DNA from 2 places in the Bordetella sp. 15P40C-2 genome. Region 1 is predicted to be linked to the other one. Evidence: riboswitches for the same ligand, from Rfam matches in the RefSeq annotation. Region 1 holds a riboswitch; the other holds the start of a gene.
The links. A riboswitch is a leader RNA that binds a small molecule or an ion and turns the genes downstream of it on or off. The one in region 1 is predicted to bind thiamine pyrophosphate.

Region 1 (5,547 bases):
GCATTACGCGAACGGCTGCGCACGCTGTCCATCGAGCCGGCCAAAATGGCCTCGGGCGCAGCCCGCGTGATGCAGCGCATGGGTGATCGTTTTACACAGGACGCCAAGTCGCTCCCCCCCGAACTACATGCCGACATCATGCTAGCCCAAGGGGAAGGCGCCGAGCGTATCGCGCAGTTGCTCGCGCCGCTCGTCGGCAAGTCAGACCCCGCGCTGCAACAGCAGATCGATCAGCGGTTTGCGGCGTGGCACGCGTGTCTGGAAGCGTATCGGCAAGAGCCCGATGAGGCATCCGCCGCACGGCTCTCACAGACCGTGCAGTCGGTCGAAGAAACCCTGGCGCAGATCAACGACAAGCTGGGGCTGGAGTAGTTTTCTCTACAGGTGTAAAGATGTCCCTCAAGCATACGTTCCATCGCAACGCTTTATCGTCGGTGTCGCGACGCCGGTGGCTCACCGCCGCGGCAAATGTCGCGGGCATGGCGGTGCTGCCCCTGCCGGCGATCGCCTCAACGAACGACGGTCAAGTCACTGATGCGCCGGCTAGCACGCATGGCGATGACCGCATCAGTTGCTGGGGAGAACATCAGGCGGGCATCGTTACGCCCCGGCCCGCGGCGGGCTTGGTCGCGTCATTCGATATTATCGCCACCGATCGTAAAGAACTCGAAAGACTGATGCGCGGACTATCCGCGCGAATCGCCTTTCTCACCCAAGGCGGCGAGGTCCCAAAGCTGGACCCGCGCTTGCCGCCCGCAGACTCCGGCATCCTGGGGCCCCTCGTGCAGCCGGATGCACTGACCATCACCGTGTCGGTAGGCGCCTCTTTATTCGACGATCGCTATGGTCTGGCGTCGCGCAAACCGCGATATCTGAAGCAGATGAGCGCGCATCCCAATGACGCGCTCGATGCCGCGCTCTGCCACGGCGATCTGTCGATCCAGTTCTGCGCGAATACGCCCGACACCAATATCCATGCGCTGCGCGACATCATCAAGCAGTTTCCGGATCTACTTGTGTTGCTGTGGAAACAAGAGGGCAGTGTTCCGCCCGTGGCGAAAAAGCCCGGCGTGCCATTGGAGAGCGCCAGAAATTTCCTGGGTTTTCGCGATGGTTCGGCCAACCCCGATGCACACGATCAGGATGCGATGCGCCGGCTCGTATGGGTGGGGCCCGACGACAACGAAGAACCCGCATGGACCTACGGCGGCACCTACCAAGTCGTGCGCATCATCCGTAATTTCGTCGAGCGTTGGGACCGCACGCCGCTGCAGGAACAACAGTCCATCATCGGCCGCAATCGCGATACCGGCGCGCCGCTGGATGGAGGCCCGACCGAGCACGATGTGCCCGACTACAGCCGCGATCCCGAAGGCAAACTCACGCCGCTGGATGCGCATATCCGGCTGGCGAATCCCCGCACCGCCGCGACCGAGCAGAACCTGATTCTGCGCCGGCCGTTTAACTATTCCAATGGCGTGACAAAGTCCGGGCAGCTAGAGATGGGTCTGTTGTTCATCTGCTATCAGGCGAACCTGGAAAAAGGCTTCATCACCGTGCAAAAGCGCCTCGATGGTGAGCCGCTAGAGGAATACATCAAGCCCATCGGCGGCGGCTTTTTCTATACCTTGCCAGGCATGCGCGATAAAGAAGACTGGCTGGGACGTGTGTTGCTGGCCGACGCCTGAGTCCGCCCGAATCATTAACCGTATAAGGAGATCCCGTGAACATTACTCGTCATCGATGGCTAGCCGCTGCCCTATCGTTGGGTGCGTTGACGCTGCAAGCGCATGCCGCCGTATCGCCGCTCGAGCTCGTAGGTCCGGTGGCCGAGTACAAGCTTTATGTCAACGAGAACATCGACCAGTTCGTTACCGACACACGCAAATTTACCGACGCCGTGAAAGCGGGGGATATCGAGCAGGCCCGCGCCTTGTTCGCGCCCACGCGCATGAGTTATGAGCGCATCGAGCCGGTCGCGGAGCTCTTTAGCGATCTGGATGCTTCCATCGACTCGCGCGCCGACGATCATGAAAAGGCCGAAAAAGATCCCGGTTTTGGCGGCTTCCATCGCATCGAGTATGCGCTATGGGAAGAAAAGAGCACCGACAATGTCACTGCCGTGGCCGATACATTGATGGCCGACGTTCTGGAGTTGCAAAAGCGTTTGGCCAACTTGACCTTTCCGCCCGAGAAAGTCGTGGGCGGCGCCGCCGTGTTGATGGAAGAAGTCGCCGCGACCAAGATATCCGGCGAAGAAGACCGCTACAGTCATACCGACCTGTGGGATTTCCAGGCTAATTTCGAGGGCGGCTATCGGATTTTTGAGTTTTTGCGTCCGCTGGTGCAGCGCGAGAATCCCGCTTTTGTGGAAAAGACCGACGCGAATTTCAAGACCGTCTTTGACACGCTCGCGAAGTACAAAACCGCCAATGGCGGCTTCGAATCGTATGAAAAACTCAGCGACCGCGACCGCAAGGTCTTGGCGGGACGGGTGAATACGCTGGCCGAAGACCTGTCGCAGATGCGCGGGATGTTGGGGTTGGATTAAATCGCTGGGTCTTGGCAGAGCGGACTCGCGCGGCGGGGGCGGCGCTGACGCTCGTCGGGCGTTTGAGTTTCGCCGCCGGAAATACCCCGGGTTTATGAATAACTCGCTATTGCGGGTTAACATGGCGCTTGCTCCGGGGTGCACGCCAGTGCTGAGATTCAGACCCGCGAACTTGACCCGGTTCACACCGGCGTAAGAAGAGCAATGACTGGACCAGGTCGCGCCTCGCGCGACCGGGCGCAGGCGGGCTTCGGGGCTTTGTATAGGACACTCGAGAGCCCATGAATCCCATCGCATCGCCAGAGGCGGATCTGCTCGCCTTTATTGCCCAAGACGGTTGTACTGACGATCAGTTCGATCAACTGGCGCTTCGCCTGTTTGCCTATCAATACCAGGCGAATGTGCCGTTCAAACGCTTTTGCCAGCATCGCGGCGTCACCCTGCGCAGTGTGCGATCGTGGCGTGATATACCCGCCGTACCCATTGATGCGTTCAAGGCGATGGAGCTGAGATGTGAGCCGCCCAAGGACACCGAGCGGGTTTTCATGACCAGCGGCACGACCCGCGCGGATGCGCGCGGGCGTCACTTCCACCCGCGCTTGGATGTTTATGATCTATCGATGACGCGCAATTTCGCTCGGCGCTTCATGCGCGGCGTCGAGCGTATGCCGATGGGGATTCTGTTCCCCGACGAAACCGTGATGCCGAACTCGTCGCTGGCGCATTATCTGGCGTTGGCGAAATCGGTGTTTGGCACACCGGACAGCGAGTACTTTATGTCCGCTGACGGTATCGCGCTTGACGCGCTGTGGCAGCGTCTGGAGCAGGCCGAGGCCAGCGGCCAGCCGTATGCGCTGCTGGGTGCGAGCTACAGCCTCGTTCATGTGATGGATGCGCTGCGCGAGACCGGCCGCGTCTTTCGCCTGCCGCCGGGCAGTCGCATCCTCGATACCGGCGGCTATAAACGCCAGTCGCGCGAGTTGCCGCTAGACACCTTTTATGCCGAACTGACCGAGTTGTTCGGCGTGCCGGGCGAGCTTTGCATCAACATGTATGGGATGACGGAGCTGAGCACACAGTTCTACGATGATGGCAACGCCGTGGTCCCCTCGGTGAAATCGGGACCGCACTGGATACGTTCGCGGCTCGTTGACCCGGCAACGGGTTTTACCGTGCCTGACGGTGAACGCGGCATACTGGTGCATTGCGATCTGGCCAATTTCAACTCGGTCACGACGATATTGACCGAGGACGTGGGTGAGCCCGCGGAGGGCGGCTTTTTGCTGCTGGGCCGGGCGGCTGGCGCGCAAGCCAAAGGCTGCTCGCTGGCTGTCGAAGAATTCATCCGTTCCAGCGCGGCATGACGATGGCGCGGATCGAAGCCGGTTATCTGCCCGGGCTGACAGCCGATGAGGTCAGCTGGCACAGCTTGCACTTTGGTTCAGGCGCTCGGCAGCTGGAGGTCGCCGTGCCGGTGTTGACGGCCGCGCAGATGCAGGCGTTGGCATTGCGGGTAAAACAAGCGAGCGCGCGTCATCTGCGCACGATGTCCGTATCGGAGATCATCGCCATTATCGACCGCGCGATCGCCCGTCTGCTCGATCGCGATGACCCGTATCGTCGGCAGGCCGACGCTTGGTTGCCGGTGGTCAGCGGCTTCGATGCCGAGATGGTCAGAGTCGGACTGACAGGGTTTTTTAAAACCTTTCGCGCGCCTCAGCTACATCGATTCGTCGCCGAAGACTTTACGAATCCCAAAGTCCTGGATGCTTTTCAACCCGCGCCCAAGGGCGGGGCGGTACGCGCCTATGGCCCGGCTCTGCTGGCGCATAGCTGGGCGGGAAATGTCCCCGCACTGGCATTGTGGAGCTTTGTTTGCGGCCTGCTGGTCAAAGCCGGCAATATTGGCAAGCTGCCTAGCGCCGAGCCGCTGTTCGCCGGTTGGTTCGCGCGCCTGCTGGCCGAGGTGCATCCTCCTTGGGCAGAGTGTTTCGCTGTCGTGTGGTGGCGGGGGGCGGGTGACGGCAGCGCGGACGCGTTGTATGCCCAGGCTGATACCGTCGTGGCTTATGGTGGCAATGAGGCACTGCAAGCGATTCAACGGCGCCTGCCGGTGACGACGCGTTTCCTGCCGCATGGTCATAAGCTGGGATTTGGCGTGGTCAGTGCGTCGGCGCTGGACGCGTTGAAAGCGCCCGCGCTGGCCAGGCGTGCCGCCTGGGACGTGATGCGTTACGACCAGCAGGGCTGCTATTCACCGCAGGTCTTCTATGTGCAGCGCGGTGGGCAGGTCTCGCCGCGCGCGTTCGCAGACTATATCGCGGCGGAACTTGCCAATCTGCAGCAGCGCTATCCAAGGCGCGCGCTGGATCTGAACGAATCTTCCGCCGTGGCGAAATGGCGTCAGTCGATCGAATGGCGGATTCCTTTGGACAGTGGCCCGCAGAGCGTGGACTGTTTGATCGGTGAACCCGGAGCGCCGTGGAGTGTGGCGTATGTGGATGGAGAACTTGCGCTGGCGCCCACCGGGTTGCAGCGTAGCATCGTCATCGCTGTTATAGATAGCTTGGACGATATCGCATCACGGCTGGCGGGCCGCGAGGTCTACCTGCAGACCGCGGGCGTGGCCGCAAGTCCGGCAGAGCTGTATCGGCTTGCGGAACAACTTGGCGCCGCCGGCGTGACGCGGATCAGCGCCATTGGATCGATGAGTGTGCCCGAAGCCGGCTGGCATCACGATGGCCGTTTCAATCTGTTGGATCTGGTACGCATGACCGAAATCGAGCAGTCGGCCGAAGCTGCGGCGGATCCGTTCGCGGAGTATGAGCCATGAGCGCGGCCACTCCGTTTATCGATATCCATCGCGTGGTGTATGGCTATGCCCGCGACCACCGCATCGTCGATGACGTGAGCTGGTCATTGCAGCAGGGCGGCTTTCACTGTCTGGTCGGTCGCAGCGGCTGCGGCAAGACCACCTTGCTCAAGCTGGTTGCCGG
Region 2 (5,547 bases), on a different contig from region 1:
TTCACCAACAGAAATCCCTAGTACATCGTGATACGATCCACCCCGACTTGGACTTTGCGTGCTGGTGGCGCGCGACATGTCCGGACGCTTGTGCACCCGAATATGGCTCGAATTGCCGCGCCATATTTTTTTTGTTCTGGTCCAAGCTGCTTGCGTCCTTAGACATTGCGTTGCCACTAACCGTGCCGAAGCAGTAGGCATGACACAATACGGAGACCTTCTATGCAGCTAAGGAATAAGCAAGATTTCTGGGCAGGAGCGATGTTTACGCTGCTGGGCCTGGGTTTTGCGTTCATCGCCACTCAGTATCAAATGGGAACGTCTGCCCGCATGGGCCCAGGCTATTTCCCCTTCTGGCTAGGCATCTGTCTGGCCGTACTGGGCGCGGTCGTCGCGCTGGGCGCCATGTCGCCCAAGGCCACCAAGACCACGGTGGATCGCTTCGACTTCAAAATCCTGTTCATCATTATCGGCTCCGTCATTCTGTTCGGCGCCTTGCTGCGGCCGCTCGGTCTGTATCTCTCGCTGTTCCTGCTCGTCATGGCCAGCAGTGTGGCCAGCTACGAGTACAGCTTCCGCGTCGCGCTGGTCAACGCCATCTTCCTGGTGGTGTTCTGCTGGCTGGCGTTCATCAAGGGCTTGGGATTGATTTTCCCGCTATGGCCGTCGTTTCTGGGCATGAACTAAAACACACGGGGAAGAGAGACAATCATGGAATTGATGGAACACTTGGCGCTCGGTTTTTCCGTAGCGTTCACGCCTGAGAACCTGCTGTACGCCTTGCTGGGCTGCATTCTGGGCACCCTGGTCGGCGTATTGCCTGGCTTGGGGCCCGTGCCCACCATCGCGATGCTGCTGCCGATCACCTATGTGCTGCCGCCGGTGGCTGGCCTGATCATGCTGGCCGGGATTTACTACGGTACGCAGTATGGCGGCTCCACCACCGCGATTCTGGTTAACCTGCCAGGCGAAACCTCAGCGGTGGTGACCGTGCTCGACGGTCACCAGATGGCACGTAATGGCCGTGCGGGCGCGGCGCTGTCGCTGGCGGCTATCGGGTCGTTCTTTGCCGGTTGCGTGGCCACGCTGCTGATCGCCGCGTTCGCGCCTCCGCTGTCGGAAATCGCCTTCAAGTTCGGTCCCGCCGAATACTTCTCGCTGATGACCCTGGGTCTGATCGGTGCCGTGGTGCTGGCCTCGGGTTCGCTGCCCAAGGCAATCTGCATGATTCTGCTGGGCCTGCTGCTGGGCATGGTGGGTACCGACGTGAACTCGGGCGTGGCGCGCTATGACTTCGGCATCCCCGAGCTGCAAGACGGTATCGACTTCGCCATCGTGGCCATGGGCGTGTTTGGTTTCGCAGAGATCCTGTCGAACCTGGAGCAAAAAGAAAACCGCGTCCAGCTCGAAGACAAGATCGGCTCGCTTTACCCCAACAAGCAGGAAATCCGTGAAGCGGTCCCGGCCATCGTTCGCGGCACGGCGCTGGGCTCGGTTCTGGGTATCCTGCCCGGCGGCGGTTCTGTGCTGTCGGCGTTCGCCTCCTACACCCTGGAAAAGAAACTGTCCAAGGAACCGGAACGCTTCGGTAAAGGCCACCCCGCAGGTCTGGCTGGTCCCGAATCGGCCAACAACGCCGGCGCACAGGCTTCGTTTATCCCGCTCTTGACCTTGGGTATCCCGGGTAACGCCGTGATGGCGCTGATGGTGGGCGCGATGACGATCCACAACATTCAGCCCGGCCCGCAGGTCATGACCAGCCACCCGGAACTGTTCTGGGGTCTGATCGCCTCCATGTGGATCGGTAACCTGATGCTGGTGGTGCTCAACCTGCCGCTGATCGGCGTTTGGGTCAAGCTGCTGAAAGTGCCTTATCGCATCCTGTTCCCGGCCATTCTGGTGTTCTGCACGATCGGCGTGTACTCGTTGAACTACAACGTGTTCGATATCTACGTCACCGCGATCTTCGGCATCATCGGCTATATCTGGGCCAAGCTGAAGTGCGAAGGCGCCCCGCTGCTGCTGGGTCTGGTGCTGGGACCCATGATGGAAGAAAACTTCCGTCGTGCCCTGCTGCTGTCGCGCGGCGATTTCACGACGTTTGTGACGCGGCCATTGTCGGCCTCGTTGCTGGGTGCGGCGTTGATCCTTGTCGTGCTCGTGGCCCTGCCGTCGATTCGCAAGAAGCGTCAGGAAGCCTTCGTCGAAGAAGACTGATGCATCGAGGGCAGCGCGGGGTTCGCCCCGGGTTGCCCCGGTCACGGCATTGCGATGACCGGTCGCTTGAATCGGTGAACAAAAAGGCCTGGGATGTCACATCCCAGGCCTTTTCTATTTGATACTGCCACGGGGTCGGCGCGTGGCACCGACCCTGCAGTCCCGGCGATCAGCGCGGCGTCAGCGGTGCCGGCGCGGTGGGAGATGCCGGGTTCGGCACGTTGGGCGCGGACGATCCGTTGGGCTGCGCGGCAGAAGCTTGATCACCGCGGATCTTGGCCGCAATTTCGGATGCCGCCTGGGCCGAGGGCACACCAAAGGCCAATACACCCCGATTGAGCGTCTCGGCGATGCGCGGCGCGGCCACCAGTTCGCGATCAATCACCAGGGCCAGCATATTGCCGACGTTCTGGTTGCTCACATCGTTGAGCTTGCGCGCACCGCCTTCGGTAAAGCGCAGGCCCACATAGTTTTGTCCATCACGATCAACCAGCGCCGCCGCCTCGCTCAGATCCGCACGCGTGAGCGCGGGCTGACGCTCCAGGAACAGCGAGCCGTCCGGCACCTTGATTTCCATCAGACCAGGAGCCGAAGCGGTACGGGCCACATAAAACTCAACCGAGGAAGCCGTCACCGCCTGACCTTGCGCCTGCGTCGACTGCGCCGCTTCGTCGGTCTTGGCCGTTTGCTTGGGCGAGGTCTGGCAGCCTGCGAGCGCGAACGTGAGTACGGCCACAGCGGGCGCTAACTTGCGCATAGTGAATTGCATGGTGATTATTCCTTTTTGATTGATACAAGGGTACTGCGGATCAGCGCCCCGCCTGAGTTCCAATTTACAAAAAGTGTAGCGGGCTGGCGAGGGTCACAATAGTTTCATCCGTGTGCAGTTGTAAACCGTAAGGACAAACGACATCCCTTTAGCAGTCTATACTCATTCCCACGCAGGGGTACTCGTCGCGCAGTGATGGCGACGTGTTGAGAGAGTCCCTTCGTACCAGTACGGATAATGCCGATGCTGGGAGCGTCTTCCAATGCCACGCCGGCGGGTTCGCCCTGCCCGGTCACGCCTGGAATTCCCCCCGTTCGGCTCCAACGTCTTTTTGGAGCATTCAATGAACCCCTCCCCGAAGTTCGTCGCGGCCACAGCGGCCGTCGATGCAGCAGTCACTGTCCCTTTTCCCCAATCACGCAAGGTCTACGTCACGGGCTCGCGCGCGGACATACGCGTGCCGTTTCGGGAAATCGCGCAAAGCCCGGCACCTGCCCAGTATGGCGGCACACAACATCCCCCGCTGACGGCCTACGACACCAGCGGCCCCTACACGGACCCCGAGGCGAAGATCGATATCCAACAAGGCCTGCCCGCGCTGCGCGAGCCCTGGATTGCCGATCGGGACGACACCGAACGACTGCAAGGCCCCACCAGCGCCTATGGCCGCGCCCGGCTCGAGGATATCGCCACCTCGGCCATGCGCTTTATCGCGCAGCGCCCGCCACGGCGCGCGCGGCACGGACATAACGTCACGCAAATGCACTATGCGCGGCGCGGTATCGTGACGCCCGAGATGGAGTTCGTGGCCTTGCGCGAAAACCTGCGCCGTGAGCACGATCTGGAGGCGCTTCGCGCGACCGGCCCGCAAGGCGAAAAACTCGCGCAGAGGCTGGCACGGCAACATCCGGGGCAGTCGTTTGGCGCGGCATTGCCCGCCGTGATCACGCCCGAGTTCGTGCGCGATGAAGTCGCACGTGGGCGGGCCATTATTCCCGCCAACGTGAACCACCCGGAACTCGAACCGATGATCATCGGGCGCAATTTTCTGGTCAAGGTCAATGCCAACATCGGCAACTCGGCCGTGAGTTCCGGCGTGGGCGAGGAAGTCGAGAAAATGACCTGGGCGACCCGCTGGGGCGCCGATACGGTGATGGATCTTTCCACCGGCAAACACATTCATGAGACGCGTGAATGGATCATCCGCAATTCACCGGTGCCCATTGGGACGGTACCTATTTATCAGGCGCTGGAAAAGGTCGGCGGTAAAGCCGAAGAACTCAGCTGGGAGATCTTTCGCGATACGCTGATCGAACAGGCTGAACAGGGCGTGGACTATTTCACCATCCATGCCGGCGTACGACTGCCGTTTATTCCATTGACCACGGATCGCCTCACCGGAATCGTGTCGCGCGGCGGGGCCATCATGGCGCAATGGTGTCTCGCCCATCACCGAGAGAGCTTTTTGTACGAGCACTTCGAAGACATCTGCGAGATCATGAAAGCTTACGACGTCAGCTTTTCGCTTGGCGATGGCCTGCGTCCTGGCTCTGGCTATGATGCCAATGACGCCGCGCAATTCGCGGAGCTAAAGACCCTGGGCGAACTCGCACAGGTCGCGTGGAAACACGATGTACAGGTGATGATCGAAGGCCCCGGCCATGTGCCGATGCACTTGATCCAGGAAAACATGACGCTGCAGCTCGAGCATTGTCATGAGGCGCCTTTCTATACGCTGGGGCCGCTGACCACGGACATTGCCCCCGGCTACGACCACATCACCTCAGGCATCGGCGCGGCGATGATCGCGTGGTATGGCACGGCCATGCTTTGCTATGTCACGCCCAAGGAACATCTGGGGCTACCCAACAAGCAAGACGTCAAGGACGGACTGATCACCTACAAGATCGCCGCCCATGCCGCCGATCTCGCGAAGGGACACCCCGGATCTGCGATGCGCGATAACGCGCTTTCGAAAGCGCGATACGAGTTCCGTTGGGAGGATCAATTCAACCTCAGCCTGGACCCCGATACCGCGCGCAAGTTTCATGACGAGACCTTGCCCAAGGACTCGATGAAGACGGCGCAATTCTGCTCGATGTGTGGTCCTCAGTTCTGCAGCATGAAGATCACGCAGAACGTGCGCGATGATGCCAGCGCCCCGCAGCCCATCCAGAGCGATGCGATCATCGCGGAGGTCAGCGTTCCGGCGCCATCGCCGGCCGCGTTGCAGCAACCGATCTTGTTTGAATCGAAGCGACGTTGATCAAAGGGTGGCGTCAGGGTGACGCCACCATGCATGGCGCGCGAGCATAGACCGCGCGCATCTGACCCTGGTGTTCACCCGCGCGCGCTCATACGGTGCCTATGCACCTGCTGAGTGCGTCAACTCCAATCGGCCCATCGTTGACGCACTCACCCTTACAGCAGCTTGCCCGGATTCAGGATCCCAGCGGGATCGAACAGCCGCTTGATATCGCGCATCAAACGCAGCTCCAGCGGGTCCTTGCTATGCAGGAAGTGATCGCGCTTGAGCTGGCCGATCCCATGCTCGGCGCTGA

Region 2: linked by a shared signal. The riboswitch ahead of thiC (phosphomethylpyrimidine synthase ThiC) and the one ahead of GOQ25_RS09020 (long-chain fatty acid--CoA ligase) in region 1 are both predicted to bind thiamine pyrophosphate.

The regions. Positions count from the first base shown of each region.
Region 1 covers NZ_WSJA01000020.1:26,655-32,201, reverse strand. Annotated here, with positions in the region: gene efeO (iron uptake system protein EfeO) at 1-372, shown strand, start outside; gene efeB (iron uptake transporter deferrochelatase/peroxidase subunit) at 393-1,688, shown strand; gene efeO (iron uptake system protein EfeO) at 1,724-2,551, shown strand; TPP riboswitch at 2,676-2,767, shown strand; gene GOQ25_RS09020 (long-chain fatty acid--CoA ligase) at 2,833-3,915, shown strand; gene GOQ25_RS09015 (acyl-CoA reductase) at 3,912-5,384, shown strand; gene GOQ25_RS09010 (ABC transporter ATP-binding protein) at 5,381-5,547, shown strand, end outside.
Region 2 covers NZ_WSJA01000017.1:179,706-185,252, reverse strand. Annotated here, with positions in the region: gene GOQ25_RS07950 (tripartite tricarboxylate transporter TctB family protein) at 223-687, shown strand; gene GOQ25_RS07945 (tripartite tricarboxylate transporter permease) at 712-2,217, shown strand; gene GOQ25_RS07940 (preprotein translocase subunit SecD) at 2,387-2,986, opposite strand; TPP riboswitch at 3,151-3,255, shown strand; gene thiC (phosphomethylpyrimidine synthase ThiC) at 3,330-5,252, shown strand; gene GOQ25_RS07930 (FAD-binding oxidoreductase) at 5,408-5,547, opposite strand, start outside.